Regions from separate parts of the Nocardia sp. NPDC059240 genome, predicted to be linked through region 3. Evidence: riboswitches for the same ligand, from Rfam matches in the RefSeq annotation. Region 3 holds a riboswitch; each other region holds the start of a gene.

Region 1 (4,205 bases), on a different contig from region 3:
TGCGGTGGGTAGTTCGGCGGCGTCTGCGAGTAACCCGGCTGGTAGCCCTGCTGCTGATATCCGCTCGGCTGCGTCGGATAGCCGTGCGGGCCGGCCTGATTCGGCTGCGGCGCGGGCCCGTTCGCCCGGGTGGGATAACCCTGCGGTGCGGGGGCGTAGCCCTGAGCCGGACCCTGGGGAGCGAACTGTCCGCCCGGTGCGGGATAGCCCGGCTGCGGGGCCGGGTAGCCCGGACCACTCGGAGGCGGCGGATATCCCTGGTTCGGTGCGCCCGCGGGTGGCGGGAGGTACCCGGACGGTGCCGGATAACCCTGGGCGGGAGTGTTCTGGTGGTCGTAGGGGCTCGGGGCCTGGGTATAGGCGGGAGCGAAACTCGACGCGGTGGTCGTGGATTGCCCCCTCTTCTTGAGCGCGAAATAGGCGCCCACGCAGATGAGGATGAAGACCAGCAGGCCGATGATGCCGAAGACACCGTCGATCAGCCGGACCCCGACCCGGATGAGAATAAGAACTGCGACGGCTCCGACCGCGGCCAGAATGCCGCGAATCTTGTTGCCGCCTTGGTTTTGTGGCATGAGTGGAATTCCCCCGACTCGAAAACGATGGCCGGGGCAGCATACCCAAGCGCGCTTGGCCGGGTGGGGTGCGAAGTTCAGTGCGACCTGGCAGGTGGGGGCCGGTGCGGCTACCGTTGGTGGTCGTGGATACCACGGCAGCAGTGACCCAATCGCCCGCGCGTTCGCGGTGGCTCGGCCTCGGGGCGCCGCTGTTGGCGGGCGGGGCGGTGGCCGGCGGGCTGGCGTTGCTGCATTTCCGGGATCCGCACGTGAGTGGGGCGTACGGGTACTGCCCCTTCTATGAGCTCACCGGGTGGTGGTGTCCCGGGTGCGGCGGGCTGCGCGGGCTGCACAATCTCACCGAGGGGCATGTGCTCGATGCCATCCACAGCAATCTGCTGCTGCTGCCGCTGACACTGGGATTCACGGCTTGGTGGGTGACCTGGCTGGTGGCGGGGTGGCGGGGTAAGCCGATGCCGCCGCGGCTACCGCAGGTACTGCCCAAACCGGCATTGTGGGTGGCACTGGCATTTCTGATCGTGTTCACCGTTGTGCGGAACACACCGTGGGGAAGCTGGATCGCACCCGTTTAGTCGGGGCATGCTCTGCGTATGAGCGATTCGCTGCGGGAGCGTGTGCGGGAGAAGCTGGTCCGGCAACTCGCCGAGGACGGGCCGATAGATGCGGATCTGGACGATGCCCGGCAGCTCTCGGTCCGCGAGGACCTCGAACTGCTGGACGCCGTGGCCGATGACGATCCGGTCATCGAAGACCTCGCGGCCCGCTATCTCGTGCCGTAGTTCAGAAGCCGCAGGGGGCCGCGCCGTCGGCCGAGTTGCCGAACGGGCGGGTTTCGGGGACCGGGTTCCAATGTCCTTCGGTGCGGCCGTAATTCCAGGCGGGGCCGTTTTCGACCAGGGTGGAGATGGCGTCGATGAGGCGGTCCACGTCGGCGGCGGTGGTGCCGAGGCCGATGCTGGCGCGCAGGGCCGCGTCCACGCCGAGGCGGGCCAGCAGCGGGTGCGCGCAGAAGCGGCCGTCGCGGACGCCGATGCCGTGCTCGGCCGAGAGGTAGGCGGCCACCTGGCCGGGCTCGAAGCCGTCGACGGTGAAGGCGACGATGCCGACGGCGTCGGTGCTGTCACGCCAGATACGCAGGAAGTTCACGCCCGGAACGGTTTTCAGGCCGTAGCGCAGGCGGTGGGTGAGGTACTGCTCGTGCTCGATGACGGTGGTCTCGTCCAGATCGGCGAGGGCGTCGCAGGCGGCGGCCAGGGCGGCCACGCCCAGCACGTTCGGGGAACCGGCCTCGTGACGCTGCGGGGCCGGGGCCCACTCGACGCCGTCGGTGGTCACCGAGCGCACCGCGCCGCCACCGGCCAGGTACGGCTCGGCCTTGTCGAGCCAGTCGCGGCGGCCGACCAGCACGCCCGCGCCGAACGGTGCGTACGCCTTGTGGCCGGAGAAGGCCAGGTAGTCGATGCCGGCGGTCTGCAGATCGATGCGGCGGTGCGGGGCCAGCTGGGCCGCGTCGACCAGGATGCGGGTGCCGCACTGGTGGGCGATCCAGGCCAGCCGCTCCAGCGGCAGCAGTTCGCCGGTCACATTGGAGGCACCGGTAACCGCCAGCAGCGCAGCGGGTTTCGAGCACAGCTCGGCGACGACGCGCTGAATGGTCTCCTCGATGGTGTCGGCGACGGCCACCACCCGGCGGCCGTGCCGGGTCCAGGGCAGGAAGTTGGCGTGATGCTCGACATCCAGTACCACGGTGTCGCCGGGCACACAGGAGGCCAGCAGGTTCAGCGAGTCGGTGGTGTTGCGGGTGAAGACGACGACCTGGTCGTCGGCCGCGTTCAGGAAGCGGGCGACCGAGCCGCGGGCCGACTCGTAGCAGTCGGTGGAGACCCGGGAGGCGTAGCCCGCGCCCCGGTGCACGCTGGCATAGAACGGCAGTAGCTCGGCGACGCGATCGGTGACCTGCTTCAGCGCGGGAGCGCTGGCGGCGTAGTCGAAGTTGGCGTAGCCGATGGTGCCGCCCTGTACGAGCGGCACCTGGAGATCACAGCCGGACACGGTGGCGAGGGGGGCACAGGTCTGGTCGGCGAATGCGGTCATCACGAAATCCCATCGGATTCATGGACACACGATCGAGCTGTATCCCCTTCAAGAGGGCAAGTGATCGAGAGTCCGCGCTTGCCGCGCCCGGTCGGGCGGCGGCCCGGTCGTCACCTGGAGCACCCCACCGCGGAGGAGGGTTGCCGACCAGCTAGCCAGGGCTTAGTGCTGGTACTCATGACCTGATTGGAGACACTGGCAGATGCCGCGCGGACTTGTCAACCCCTCCCGGTCCGGGCGTCCGCCGTCACGATTTGCGCGCCGATACGCACCGCTCGAGGTCGGGCACTCGGATCTCGCGCCCGATCGGAGTCAGATAGCTCGCGGTGTGCTCCGGTCCGCCCGCCTGCTCGATCTCGTGCCAACCGTAATCCGCCAGTAGTGCCGAGACCTGATCCGGTTGCAGGCCGAAATGCCAGAGCGGCTGTCGCGCAACGAATCTGCGGTAGGTGGGAGCGCAGCCCTGAAGGTTGGTGCCGTCCAGAAAGTCTTGCCGGACATAGCTGAAGATGAGCTCGCTACCGGTCGCTGCCTTGCCGAGAACTGAAAGAGTCGCTCGGACAGCGGGTTCGGTCAGGTATTGCGTAACCCCTTCCCAGAGGAAGAGAGTCCGCGCGTCGAATCGGTATCCGTGCTCGATCAATACGGTGGCGAGATCGTCGGTCTCGAAGTCGATCGGCACCTGGGTCACGCTGTCGGGCAGCGGAATCCGCTTGCGCTTCTGGGCAATATTGATCGGCAGATCCACTTCGAAGGCGGGAATTCCGGCGGGTGCGGCCAAGCGCAGCGCCTTGGTGTCGAGTCCCGCACCGAGCACCACGACCGCCTCGATGCCCTCGGCGATCGCGGCCACGGTCCGGTCGTCGAAATATCGTTTGCGGCAGGCGAGACTCTCCCACGCGCCGACTCCCTCGCGGTTCATGACCGCGCGCAACAGCCGCCGCCCGGCCGGGAGCCGCACCAGCGGCCGCAGGCCCGCGGGCAGCATGCGCATCGCGAGTTCGTCTGTCAGAAAGCGCTTTTCGGCGGGCTCGAGGTCCTCGGCCGCGGCGATGAGAATCGGGATCAGGGATGTGTCAGCGGCGGTATTCGGCATGGTCGCGCTATCCTTTCCTGCACCGGCAAAGTATCTGAGTGGAGGAAGTAGTTGCATGAACGCAGATAAATCTAAGTCCTCCCACCCACAACCGTCAATGGATCGGCTCGAAGGGCCGTACCGCGAATACGTCACTGCGCAGGCCGTCATCGCCCAGGCCGCCGCGTCCGCGCTCGGCTTGGGGGCCACCGACTTCTTCGCGCTGAACCTCATCGCCCTGGCCGGATCGCTGACCGCGGGCGAACTCGCGTCGCGGACCGGACTGTCGACCGGTGCGGTCACCCGGCTCATCGACCGGCTGGAACAGGGCGGATTCGTCCGGCGGGTGCCGGATGCCACGGACCGTCGCAAGGTGCTGGTCGAGTCGATTCCGGATTCGGACGGCCGGATCGAAGCGGTGGTGGCCCCGCCGCGGGACCGGTTGGCGGAGATGTTCG
Region 2 (4,205 bases), on a different contig from region 3:
CGAGGGGTTCTCGAAGAAGTGCAGGAACAGCTTGTGCGGGCGGTTGCCGACATCGCGAATGGCCCACTGCTCCAACGTATTGCAGATCATGTCGACCTGCTTGGAGTGGCGGCGCGCGGCTTCGGAGCCCTCGTCGTAGTCGATGTCCTCAGGATCGACGATGACCTCGATGGTCGGCGAGTGGTCGAGTTCGCGCAGTTCCAGGGGGGTGAACTTGGCCTGGGCGGGACCGCGGCGACCGAAGACGTGCACTTCCAGCGCCTGGTTGGCCAGCAGGCCCTCGTAGACGTTCGGCGGGATCTCGGTCGGCAGCAGTTCGTCACCGGTCTTGGCCAGCACGCGCGCCACGTCCAGGGCGACGTTGCCGACGCCGAGCACGGCGACCTTCTGCGCGTCCAGCGGCCAGGTGCGCGGCACGTCCGGGTGTCCGTCGTACCAGGACACGAAGTCCGCGGCGCCGAAGGAGCCGTCGAGGTCGATGCCCGGAACCTCCAGGGCGCGGTCGGCATTGGCGCCGGTGGAGAAGATGACCGCGTCGTAGAACTGCCGCAGGTCCTCGAGGGTGATGTCGACGCCGTAGTCGATATTGCCGAGCAGACGGACCTGGTCCTTGTCGAGGACCTTGTGCAGCGCGGTGATGATGCCCTTGATGCGCGGGTGATCGGGGGCGACGCCGTAGCGGATGAGACCGAAGGGCGCGGGCATGCGCTCGTAGAGGTCGATGCTGACCCCGTCGAACCCGGTGGGTGCGTCGGACTTCATCAAGGCATCGGCGGCATAGATACCGGCCGGTCCTGCGCCCACGATCGCAATGCGTAGCGGGCGGGTCGCTGCACTCTGTTCGGTCATTTTTCCGCGCACCCTTTGGGTCGAAACCAACTTGCCGTCAAAACTTAGCCGTCGTTCTTAGCTTAGGCTAAGTTGACGCCCGGACTTCAGGTGCCATCATCGGCCCCCGACGCTGCAGCGTTGCTGCGTTGTCCTGCTATTCCCGCGCCTCGGGCGGGAAATTCTGCTGATTCTATGCGATGGCATTCGAGGTCCCTCGCACCGACCAGGCATGATCTACCCATGAGCGACGCGGAGGAGACAGTCGAGGATCCGGTCCAGTTCGATCAGAACGAGACGCGGAGCATGTGGCCATTCCTGGTCGCGGCCGGTCTCATCGCGTTCGTGATCCTGGGCATCGTGATCGCCACCCTGGTCTCGCCGGTTGAGAAGAATGTCACAGATACCGATCGGCTTTCCGCACCCGCGGGCAACTTCATCAAGTACCGCAGCGACAACGGCAAGTACGAACCGAGCTTGGCCTGCAAGGGATTCGACGAGAACAACTCGCCGCTCAAGATTGCCGTCGAGACCGGCGGCCCGATCAGCTTCGACGCGCTGAAGGACCCCGTCATCGACGGCGACAAGGCCACGGCGCAGGTCAGTTTCAGCGCCGGTGGCGCCCAGACCACCTCCACCTGGCACTTCACCAAAGAGAATTCCCGCTGGTTGGTCTGCAGTTCGTGACAAGGTCCGAAGTCCGGCGAACCGTTTGACACGAGTGCCGGTTTTTCGGCACTCTCATCCCAGGTCATGAGTATCAGCGTCAAGCCCCGGCTCGCTGATCGGCAACCCTCCTCCGCGGTGGGGTGCTCCGGGTGACGACCTGGCCACGCACCGAGCAGCGGTGCGGCAAGTGCGGATTCACAGGAGGTACAGGTGAACTACGCGGGTGACATCACGCCGAAGCAGGCGTGGGAGTTGTTGCGCGACAATCCGGATGCGGTGCTGGTGGATGTCCGCACCGAAGCGGAGTGGCGTTTCGTCGGGGTGCCCGACACCAATGGCATCGGCCGGCCGACCGCGCTGATCGAATGGGTGGACGCCACCGGCGCGCCCAATGCGCGGTTCGTGGACCAGTTGCGGCAGGCTCTTGCGGCGCGCCCGCAGGATTCGGACGCCCCGGTGCTGTTCATCTGCCGCTCGGGCCAGCGCTCCATCGGCGCGGCCACCGCGGCCACCACCGTCGGCATCTCCCCGTCCTTCAATGTGGTCGACGGGTTCGAGGGTGCACTGGACGGCCAGGGTCATCGCGGCAGCACCGGCTGGCGCGCCGACGGACTCCCGTGGAGGCAGTCATGATCACCGGCGGTTCCTTCGAAAAGCCGCTCCCCGAGGGCGTCGGCCCGGCCACGCAGGCCGTGCGCGGCGGCACCCGGCGTTCCGGCTTCGACGAGACCTCCGAGGCGCTGTTCCTCAATTCGGGTTTCGTCTACGAGAGCGCCGAGGCCGCGGAAGCGTCCTTCACCGGCGATATCGAGCACTTCGTCTACTCCCGCTACGGCAACCCGACGGTCGCCATGTTCGAGGAGCGGCTGCGCCTGATCGACGGCGCGGAAGCCTGTTTCGCGACCGCCTCGGGCATGTCCGCGGTGTTCACCGCGCTGGGCGCGCTGGTGGCCGCCGGCGACCGCCTGGTCGCGGCGCGCAGCCTGTTCGGCTCCTGCTTCGTGGTGGCCAACGAGATCCTGCCGCGCTGGGGCGTGGAGACCGTCTTCGTCGACGGTGAGGATCTGGACCAGTGGGAGCAGGCGCTGTCGGTGCCGACCACGGCCGTCTTCTTCGAGACCCCTTCGAATCCGATGCAGACCCTCACCGATGTGCGCGCGGTCTCCGATCTCGCGCACGCGGCGGGCGCGAAGGTGGTGCTGGACAACGTTTTCGCCACCCCGCTGTTGCAGCGCGGTTTCGATCTGGGCGCGGACATCACCGTCTACTCGGGCACCAAGCACATCGACGGCCAGGGCCGGGTGCTCGGCGGCGCGATCCTTGGACCGCAGGACTACATCGACGGTCCGGTCAAGAACCTGATGCGCCACACCGGTCCGGCGCTGAGCCCGTTCAATGCCTGGACGCTGCTCAAGGGCCTCGAGACCATGCCGCTGCGGCTGCGTCAGTCGGTGGATTCGGCGCTGAAGATCGCGCAGTTCCTGGAGGACCACCCGGCCGTGGCGTGGGTGAAGTACCCCTTCCTGTCCTCGCACCCGCAGTACGAGCTGGCCAAGCGGCAGATGTCGGGCGGCGGCACGGTGATCACCTTCGAGCTGAAGGCTCCCGAGAACGAGGCCAAGAAGCGCGCTTTCGAGGTGCTCAACCGGTTGCGCATCATCGATATCTCCAACAACCTCGGTGACGCCAAGACCCTGATCACCCACCCGGCCACCACCACGCATCGCGCGATGGGTCCGGAAGGCCGTGCGGCCGTGGGCATCACGGACGGGGTCGTGCGCATCTCCATCGGCCTCGAAGATGTCGAAGACCTGCTGGGCGACCTGGACCACGCCCTGAGCTGACGAATACCGAAATGGCCGGAACCCAGCGGGTTCCGGCCATTTGTCGTTTCCGGGGGCAAAGTTATTGACAGCATGCTGTCAAATATGACAGCATGCTGTCATGATGAAAACAGTTCACATGGCCGTCTACGACACCTTCTCGGACTGGGAGGTCGGGCATGCGACCGCGCACATCAATCGCGAACTCTGGCACCGGGAACCCGGCACCTGGCAGGTGAAAACCGTTGGGATCAGCACCGATCCGGTCACATCGATGGGTGGCATGCGGATCGTGCCCGATATCGCACTCGCGGATCTGAAGCCCGCCGACAGCGCGATGCTGATCCTGCCCGGACTGGCGACCGAATTCGATCCGGCCAGCCCGATCACGATCTTCGCGGGCAAGGCGCGAGAATTCCTGACCGCCGGCGTCCCGGTCGCCGCCATCTGTGGGGCCACCTTCGGACTCGCCAAGGAAGGGCTGTTCGACGAGCGTCCGCACACCAGCAACGATCCGGGTTACCTGTCCATGAGCGGATATTCGGGCGGCGAGCATTACGTAGCGGAGACCGCGGTGACCGACGGTGATCTGATCACCGCGACCGGCACCCGCCCCGTCGACTTCGCCCGCGCGATCTTCGCCCGGCTCGGCATCTTCGAGCCGCACGTGCTCGAGGCTTGGTACAAGCTCTACGGAAACAATGATCCGGCAGGCTTTTACGAGCTGTTCGAGTACGAACAGCAGCGCGCGGCAGCCGCGCAGTGACTCGCGCCGACGAGCAGCCGACTCGCACCGATCAGCAACTCTTCGCCACCGCGGCGGTCACCTCGTTCAAGTTGAACGGCCAATTCCTTGCGGTCGCCGAGGAATTGGCCAAGCCCGCC
Region 3 (4,205 bases):
GTACCTTTCGGGGCGGACGTATCTCCAGAGGGGGAAGGGGCTTCCGAGGTCGACGTATCTACTGCGGCGGACATACCGGCAGCGGCGGGCGTATCTCTGGAGGTGGATGTAGCCCCCGCGGTCGATGGATCTCTCGCGGTGCGCGGTACCGCCGAGTCGGAATGGGCACCGACCGGGCGCACGGTTGCGGCCGTGTGTGCGGTCGGGATTCTGGTGGTCGGGCAGCTGTATGCGGTGTTGCCGGTGCTGAATCGGCTTGCGGTGGACTGGGATACGTCCAAGTCTGCGGCCACCTGGACAACCACCGCGTTCGGGCTCGCCTACGGGGCGGGATTCCTGGTAACGGGGCCGCTGTCGGACCGGTGGGGGCGGCGGCCGGTCATTGTCGGCGGGCTGTTGGCGACGGTGGTGAGCTCACTGCTGGTGGCGCTCGCACCCGGATTGGTGAGTGGGCTGTCGGCGCGAATCCTGCAGGGGCTCACCGCTTCCTTCTTCGCCCCCGCCGCCTTCGCCTACCTGTCCGAGCGAATTGCCCCGCAGCGCAGGATCTTCGCCCTCACCTGCCTGACCAGCTCCTTCCTCGGAGCGGGAGTGGTGGCACAGGTCCTGGCCCAGCTCATCGGCAACGCACTCGGCTGGCACGCGATCTTCATCGCGGGCGCAATCGCTTTCGCACTGTCGGCGGCGCTGCTCCACGTGGTGCTGGAGGCGCCGGCCGCCACGCCGGCGGCCGTGCCACCGCCATTACGGGTTGCTCCGAAGGATGGGGCACCGGAGGCCGGACCGAGGTCGGCATCGGCGGTAGGTGCGGAGTCGGCGGACGGCATGCCGGTGGCCGTCGAGGTCGCGGAGGCAGTGCCCGAGGCGGCGGAGGTCGCGCCGTCGGCAGTGTCGGTCGCGGTGCCGGTACCGGATGCTGCGCCGGTCGGCGGGGTGCGTAGTGTCTTCGCGCCTTTCGGGATTCTGCTGGGGCAGGCCCGGCTGGCGTTGCTCTATCTGAGCTGCCTGGCCATTCTGGGTTCGTTCGTGGGGATCTATACCGGTGTTCAGCTCGCTCCGCCGGAGGGGGTGGGGTCCGGCAATGCTGCCCTGCTTGCGCTGCGCGCCAGTGCGATTCCGGCCATGGTGGCGGTGCCGTTGCTGGCCGGGCGGCTGGGCGTTATCGCCCCGGCCATCCGCTTGATCGTCGCTCTGGCGATCGCGGCGGGCGCGGCGGCGATCACGGCGGTGCCGTTCGGCGGCGTCTGGGTTGCGGTGTGGCTGTTCGTATTCGTCACGGCGATCGCGGTGGCGGCTCCGACGGCGGTGCAGGCGATCGCGGTGCATGCGGGGGCGGCGCGGGGCACCGCCACGGCGTTGTACACCTTCGCCCTGTTCGTCGGGGCCAGTGCGGGCCCGCAGATCGCCAATCTGGTGGCCCACCACGGCTATTCGGCCGTCGCGCTAGCCATCGCGGTGCTGGCGGCGGTGGGCGCGGCACTGGCTGCCGCCTCGACGCGCGTGGGCGTGGCTGCCGCGGAGTGAATCGGAGCGCGGGGGACAGCGGCGTCCTTCGTGTCCGGGTTTCGATCGGTGTGGTTGAAACTGTTTCTGAAATTCCCTGGGCCGCATAACTTTTCGATCACGGTCATGAGTTCCAGTGTCAAGCCCCGGCTGGCTGGGCGGCAACCCTCCACGGCGGCGGGGTGCTCCGGGTGACGACCGGATGGCGGCGAGCGTCGCCATAAGCGTCTTGCGTTTGCTCTCGGAGGGAAAATGTCTGTAGCCCAGCTCGATTCGGTGTCCGCGGTGGCGGAGGAGGTGGCCGTCGGCGAGGTGCTGCTGGTGGCCGACCGCTTCCGGGGCATCGCCGCGGACGACCGGGCCTTCACGGTGTCGGGGCTGGTGGCCGCGCTACGGGGCGGCCGGTGGCGGGAGTCGGACCGGCCGCTGACCGTGCGGCTCGGCCAGGGGGTCACGCGCCACGATCTCGACTATGTCGAGCATGTGGCGCTGGTGCACGCCCCGGCCGGACTGCGGGTCAGCGGACCGGTCGACGAACCGGCCCCGCGCCACCAGGTGCACAAGTATCAGCACTCGAATGTGCTGCTGGCCAATCTGATTCGCGAGTCCGATACCGAGTTCCGGGCGGACCTGCGCATCCACGGCGACAATGAACTGCTGCTCGACCATCAGACCGGCGAACACGTGCAGGGCATCGTGATCGTGGAGGCGGTGCGGCAGCTGTTCCTCGGCGCGTTCGAACTCGAGTACGGCCGCCGCTGGCCCGAACAGCACTTCTATATCGTGTGGAACAGCATCGAATTGGAGTTCAAGTCCTTCCTGTTTCCCCTGCCCGCCACGCTGCACGCGGTGCTCACTCCGATCTCGGTCACCGATCCGGCCAAGCTGGAGTTCGCCATCGAGGTCGATGTGCGCCAGCTCGACCGCAGCGTCGCCACCACCCGCATCACCTATGCCGCACTGCCCAATGAGCGCATCTCCCAGATCGAACGGCACAAGGCGGCCAAGGCGATCGCGGCCTACCTGGAAGTGGCATGACCGCCGGCGCGGCGTTCTTCGACGTCGACGAAACCCTCATCACCGTCAAGAGCATGTTCGCCTTCCAACGCTTCTGGCTGGCCGAGAACGGTGACGATGGCAGCGAATACGCGCGACTGAGCGACGAGATCAAACAGCGGGCCGCGGCCGGGACACCACGGGAGGAGGTCAACCGGCACTACTACCGGGCCTACCGCGGGGCACGGGCCGATGCGCTGGCCGAGGCCGGGCGACGCTGGTTCGCGCAGTTCGGTGCGGGAGGCGGCGGCTACTACGCCGAGGCGGTGGAAACACTGCGCGCACACCGCGATTCGGGACATGCCACGGTGCTGCTGTCGGGATCGTTCCCGGCGGCCATTGCGCCCGTGGCGGCGGCGCTCGGGGCCGACCAGGTCATCGCCACCACCCCGGTGGTCGACGAGCAGGGCGTGCTGACCGGCGAGGTGTGGCGGCCCATGATCGGCCATGCCAAGGCCGCCGCCGTGGCCGAATACCTGCGTGAGCACGGGATCGCCCGCGAGCACAGTTACGGCTACGGCGATCACGCCAGCGATCTGCCGTTCCTACAAGCCGTGGGGCACCCGGGTTTTCGCGGTGACGACGCGGTCCTCACCGCGCATGCTTCTGCAGACCGTGGTGGCAGCACCGGGTGGATTCATCTCGGCGATCGGGTCGGCGACAGCGTCGACGATCCGGGTCGCCTTCTCTCCGAGCAGGAAGCACTGTCCGTATGGTGAGCAAGAGTTACGACCTGACCCCGACCACGCAGGGGCCGCTGTATCCGCCGAGCGAAGTCCTGGACGCTGACGGCAATTTCATCGTCGTCGGCTACCTCACCGTGCCGGGTCCGGACGGGACGGTCACCCGGCGGTGGGGGCGGGCCATCGTCGCCGCCGACACCGCCGTACCGAAGTTCGGTGACCTGGCGGCGTACACGATCGTGCGGGAACTGCCCGAGGAACTGCCGGACGCGGACGCCGGGAGCGTGCTGCACACGCTGCCACTGCCCTTGCCCGCCAACAACTATCCGATGGTGTTCGCCCCCGACCAGCGGCCGGACGCCGATACGGTGCGGCGGCCGAGCTACCCGTTCCACGAGACACCGATTCCGGATATCCGACCGGAGGACGGGCGCAAGCTCACCACGGCGGTGACGCTGGGGGAGTGGCTGAAGGCACGCGGCACCCTGGAGGTGACGGTCGACGAGGAGGCTCGCCACGGTGAGTTCCGGTTCGAGTTCAGCGGGCTCATCCCGGACTCGCTCTACACGGTGATGTCCTTGCGTGCCAAGGACTTGGACCGGGACGCACCGACCCGGCCCGGGCCGCTGGGTGTCCCGAATGTCTTCATCACCGATGCGGACGGGACGGCGACCTACCGGGCCGTGCTGCCCAACCCGTTCCCGGATCCGGCGTTACCGGGAGCGAACCGGATCATCAGCGTGGTGGTGCTCTGGCAGAGCTATCAGCAGAACTACGGCGGCGCGATAGGACATTTCGGGCTGGGCGGTGATATTCACGCCCAGCTCAAACTGCCCGACCCGGTCTTCGACGAGTTCGTGACCCGGGACTGAACCGGTCGATCACCGCGCGTCGCGGTACACCCTGCGCGCGGTGGTCACCATCGGAATCTGCAGCGGAAGCCGCAGCACGGCACCGAGTTTC
Region 4 (4,205 bases), on a different contig from region 3:
TGGCCGCCCAGCCGCCACAGCGGCGCGGCCAGCGCCGAGGACACTACGGCGGCAACGATTCCCGCCGCGATGATGGCGGGCAGAAACGCCCACCCGTGCGAAACCGTAAGCACCGCAGAGGTATACGCGCCGATGGCGATCGGCCCGGCCTGACCGATGGCCAGCTGTCCCGCCGACCCCGCCACCAGCGTCATGGAGACGGCGATGATCGCGTACGCCAGGATCTGAGTGCCCACCGAAATGCCGTAGTCGTTGGCCACCAACGGAATTCCCACGCCCGCAATACCGAGCGCGATCAACGCATGCCACCAACGCACCCGCAGTTCCCGGCCCGCCCCGAGGAAGGTGCCGGTCATGGGCTCGGATTCGATGGCGGGCGGCCGTGCGAGCAGCCCGCCCGGCCGCAACACGAGGAAGATCACCAGCAGCCCGAAGGTGATGAGATCGCGGTACCCGTCCCCGAACCAGTAGATGCCGAACGCCTCCACCAGCCCCAGCACGAAACCGCCCACCACCGCGCCCGGAATCGAACCCAGCCCGCCGATGGTGGCGGCCACGAACCCGGTCATGCCGACGATGCCGCCGGAGGTCGGGGAGATATTCGAGTTGTAGAGGCCGACGAAAATGCCTGCCAGCCCGCCCAATCCGGACGCGATGGCGAAGGCCAGCGACTGCACCCGCCCCACGCCGATCCCCATCTGCGCGGCGGCATCGGGATCCTGCGCGGTGGCGCGGATGGCCAGGCCGTGGCGGCTGTAGCGCAGGAACGCCCACAGCCCGGCCATCACCGTCAGGGTGATGGCGAACATGACCACGTCCGAGGTGCCCAATCGCACCCCGCCCACCCGAATATTGTTGGTGGGCAACACCTGTGGGAACGGCCGGGTATCCGGCCCGAACACCAGGGCGACCACGTTCTCGATGATCAGCCCGACCGCCACCGTCGCCAGCAGCGCGGCAATGGCCGGGGCGCGGCGCAGCGGCCGCACCGCCAGCACGTCGATGGCGATGCCGACCAGCGCGGTCGCGACGACCACCACGGCCAGCGCGGCCCACCAGGCCAGCCCGTGCTGGGCGATCAGCCACCAGCCCAGCACCGACCCGAACGCGAAGATCGAGCCGTGCGCGAAGTTGATGACATTGCTGACCCCGAAGATCAGGGTGATGCCCACGGCGATGAGCGCGTACGCATTGCCGTGGACCAGACCCGCGATAAGCGTGTCGAACATCTACTTATTGCTTCCGACCGGCAGGAACTTGCCGTTCTGCAGGATCAGCTCGATCGGCTTCACCCCGCTCGGCCGCCGCGTCTGCTGATCGAAGGCGAAGGTGCCCAGGCCGATTCCGTCGAAGTCTTTGACCTCGCGCAGCCCCTTCAGCACGCCCTCCCGAGTCGCGCCGCCGAACTTGGCCGCCTTCACCAGGGTGTTGAGCGCGTCGTAGGCGTAGACATTGAAGTCACCCGGATCGGTGTTGAACTTGGCCTTGAACTTGGTGGTGAAGCTCTGGATCTTCGGGCTCGGATCCGACGGGGTGAACACGCCGTTCACGATGTCGCCCTCGGCCGCCTTGCCCGCCAGATCGATGAACTGCGGGGTGTTCTGGCCGCCGAAGAACTGGCCGTTGAACCCGACATCACGCAGCTGCTTGACGACCAGCGCGCCGTCCGGACCGTAACCCAGGTGCACGAACGCGTCCGGGTTGGCGTCGCGGCCCTTGATCAGCACCGGCCGGAAGTCCTGCGAGTCCGGCAGAATCGAGGAAGAGTAGGCGATCTCGATGCCCTTCTCCTTGGCGAACTGCTGGAAGAACTGGAAAGCCTGCTTGCCCCAGTCGGTTTCGAGGTAGACCACCGAAACCTTCTTGGCCTTCGACTTCACCCATTCGGCATTGCGCTCCTGGAACACATCCAACGTGATGGACGGGCTCCACGAATAGTCGCCGCCCTTGGTGAAATCGACCGAGGAATTGGTGAAGCCGTACTGCACCAGCTTGCCGCGGTTGTACACCGGCGAGGCCGCGATGGAGGCCGGCGAGGAGAAGTCACCCAGCTCGGCGATGATCGACTGATCGCCCACGAACTTGGTCGCGATCGGCACGGTCTGCTTCGGATCCGACTGCGAATCCTCCCATTTCAGCGCGACCTTCTTGCCATTGATCCCGCCATTGGCATTGATCTCGTCCAACGCCAGATCGAAACCCTGCTGCCAGAGCCGCCCGTATTCGGCAGAGCCACCCGTCTTCGGACCCGAAACGCCGAAATACACGGTGTCCGAGCTACTTCCGGATGAGTCGTTGGAGCAGGCCGAGGCCAGTCCCGCCACCAGAGCCGCCGCCGCGACACCCACCGCCACCCGGCCGAAACCACGGGACCAGTACCTGCTCATTGCAACCTCTACACTCCGCGCCGGCTCGCCAACCGGGCATGGGGACACGACCGTGACTGCCACGCACGGCCTGTTAGCGCTTGCGATGCCCGCGAACGACACCACCTGGTCGTCACCCGGGGCACCCCACCGCCAAGCGAGGGTTGCCGATCAGCGAGCCGGGGCTCGAACATGCTGATACTCGTGACCGTGGGCAAAAGGTAGCCGTGTCCACCGGGAAGACGACAGGATTCGAATCAGCCTGATGCCAACAACCCCGTCTCCCCGAACGACCACCGCGGCACACCGACGACAGGAAAACCCTTGCCACCACTGCAAATAGCCGTCTGCGGCCCCCGCGACTGCACCCCTCGCGACGCCGCGGCCGCCCGCGAAGTAGGCCGCCTCCTCGCCACCGCGGGTGCGACGGTCCTCTGCGGCGGCGGCACCGGCGTCATGGCCGCCGTCACCGAAGGCGCTTCCCGCGCAGGCGGACTCGTCATCGGCATCCGCCCCGACACCGACCGCGCCACAGCCTGCCCCGGCCTCTCCGCAGTCCTCTACACGAACATGGGCGAAGCCCGAAACGCCATCCTCATCGCCTCCGCCGACGCCGTCATCATCATCGGCGGCTCCTGGGGCACCCTCTCCGAACTGGCCCTCGCCAACCACCGCGCCACCCGCGTCATCTCCCTCCACGGCTGGCGAATCCACGACGCCGAAGGCAAACCCGTCGACGCCACCCTCCCTGCCCTAGACCCCGCCCACGCGGTCACCCTCGCCCTCGCGCCCCCGCTGTAGCCGTCGCCTCCACCTCGTCATTCCGGCGCGTTCTATCCGCCCAGGTGGCCGGCCAGCCACGCCGGGAACTCGGTGAGGTCATCAAGCACCACATCGGCCCCGGCTGCCGACAGCTCTTCGGCCGCATAGGGGCCGGTGGTCACGGCCACCGAGACAGCGTCGGCCACCTTGGCCGCGCGCACATCCCCGAGGTGGTCCCCCACATAGATCGAGGCCCCGCGCTCCCGCAGCACCTCCCCCTTCTCCTCCGCCCACGCCCCGCCGACCAGCTCATCCACCTCGAGGCCGAGGTGATCCAGGTGCAGCTGCGCGTGCGGTTCGTTCTTGGCCGTGATCACCAGTACCCGCCCGCCCGCCTGGTGCACGGCCGCGAGAGCGTCGACGACACCGGGCAGGTTCTCCGAGGGTTGTACCGCCAGGTCCGGGTAGAACTCCCGGTACATGGCCACGATCCCCGGCACCTCGTGCTCGGGAAACCATTGCGCCGCCTCATCCGCCAGCGGCGGCCCGAGCCGCGACACCACCAGCTCGGAGTCGATCGGCACGCCGGTTTTCGCGGCCACCGCATCCCACACCGCCGCGATCCCCGGCCGCGAATCGATCAGCGTCATATCCAGGTCGAACCCCACCACGAGGCCGCCCGCCGGTCCGGTCGCACGATCAAAAGCCACCCCCCGACCCTACGGCCCGCCGATTCCCCGCCCGGCACCACCGACCCGCTTCCCCCACAGCCCTACCGCCGCGGGCTATCACCGCCGGCGCGTGCGGGCTCGTCCAACGTCGGCGCGCCGATACCCGGCGGCGCACGTTCAGCTCGGCGATCGTGACGACAGCGATCGCGGCCGGTGTTCATCGGCGGCCGCGCCGAAAAGCGAAGGCGATCTCGCGGCCGCGCGAATTAGGCTGGCGGGCATGGCTGGTGACCAGGGCACATTTTTCTGCGGGACGGAGCTGGCGGCGCGCATCGAGCGGGTCGAGGCGGAGTTGATCAGCAAGGGCGGTGGGGCCGCGGCGGCGCGGCTCGGCGCTACGGCCGGG

The links. A riboswitch is a leader RNA that binds a small molecule or an ion and turns the genes downstream of it on or off. The one in region 3 is predicted to bind S-adenosylmethionine.
Region 1: it holds a riboswitch for S-adenosylmethionine, as region 3 does, so the genes downstream of both, ACFXHA_RS09495 (aminotransferase class V-fold PLP-dependent enzyme) here and ACFXHA_RS11750 (AfsA-related hotdog domain-containing protein) in region 3, are expected to answer to the same signal.
Region 2: it holds a riboswitch for S-adenosylmethionine, as region 3 does, so the genes downstream of both, ACFXHA_RS19265 (rhodanese-like domain-containing protein) here and ACFXHA_RS11750 (AfsA-related hotdog domain-containing protein) in region 3, are expected to answer to the same signal.
Region 4: it holds a riboswitch for S-adenosylmethionine, as region 3 does, so the genes downstream of both, ACFXHA_RS24995 (ABC transporter substrate-binding protein) here and ACFXHA_RS11750 (AfsA-related hotdog domain-containing protein) in region 3, are expected to answer to the same signal.

The regions. Positions count from the first base shown of each region.
Region 1 is NZ_JBHZAC010000002.1:825,472-829,676, reverse strand. It holds gene ACFXHA_RS09510 (hypothetical protein) at 1-575, opposite strand, end outside; gene ACFXHA_RS09505 (DUF2752 domain-containing protein) at 701-1,150, shown strand; gene ACFXHA_RS09500 (hypothetical protein) at 1,169-1,357, shown strand; gene ACFXHA_RS09495 (aminotransferase class V-fold PLP-dependent enzyme) at 1,359-2,672, opposite strand; SAM riboswitch class IV at 2,742-2,855, opposite strand; gene ACFXHA_RS09490 (class I SAM-dependent methyltransferase) at 2,920-3,768, opposite strand; gene ACFXHA_RS09485 (MarR family winged helix-turn-helix transcriptional regulator) at 3,866-4,205, shown strand, end outside.
Region 2 is NZ_JBHZAC010000005.1:94,727-98,931, reverse strand. It holds gene ACFXHA_RS19275 (FAD-dependent oxidoreductase) at 1-849, opposite strand, end outside; gene ACFXHA_RS19270 (hypothetical protein) at 1,072-1,515, shown strand; SAM riboswitch class IV at 1,578-1,693, shown strand; gene ACFXHA_RS19265 (rhodanese-like domain-containing protein) at 1,708-2,130, shown strand; gene ACFXHA_RS19260 (O-succinylhomoserine sulfhydrylase) at 2,127-3,341, shown strand; gene ACFXHA_RS19255 (DJ-1/PfpI family protein) at 3,442-4,086, shown strand; gene ACFXHA_RS19250 (MarR family winged helix-turn-helix transcriptional regulator) at 4,083-4,205, shown strand, end outside.
Region 3 is NZ_JBHZAC010000003.1:308,333-312,537, reverse strand. It holds gene ACFXHA_RS11755 (MFS transporter) at 139-1,524, shown strand; SAM riboswitch class IV at 1,626-1,736, shown strand; gene ACFXHA_RS11750 (AfsA-related hotdog domain-containing protein) at 1,756-2,541, shown strand; gene ACFXHA_RS11745 (HAD family hydrolase) at 2,538-3,278, shown strand; gene ACFXHA_RS11740 (hypothetical protein) at 3,272-4,114, shown strand; gene ACFXHA_RS11735 (hypothetical protein) at 4,124-4,205, opposite strand, start outside.
Region 4 is NZ_JBHZAC010000006.1:621,907-626,111, forward strand. It holds gene ACFXHA_RS24990 (ABC transporter permease) at 1-1,229, opposite strand, end outside; gene ACFXHA_RS24995 (ABC transporter substrate-binding protein) at 1,230-2,387, opposite strand; SAM riboswitch class IV at 2,459-2,576, opposite strand; gene ACFXHA_RS25000 (LOG family protein) at 2,691-3,167, shown strand; gene ACFXHA_RS25005 (HAD family hydrolase) at 3,200-3,838, opposite strand; gene ACFXHA_RS25010 (GNAT family N-acetyltransferase) at 4,080-4,205, shown strand, end outside.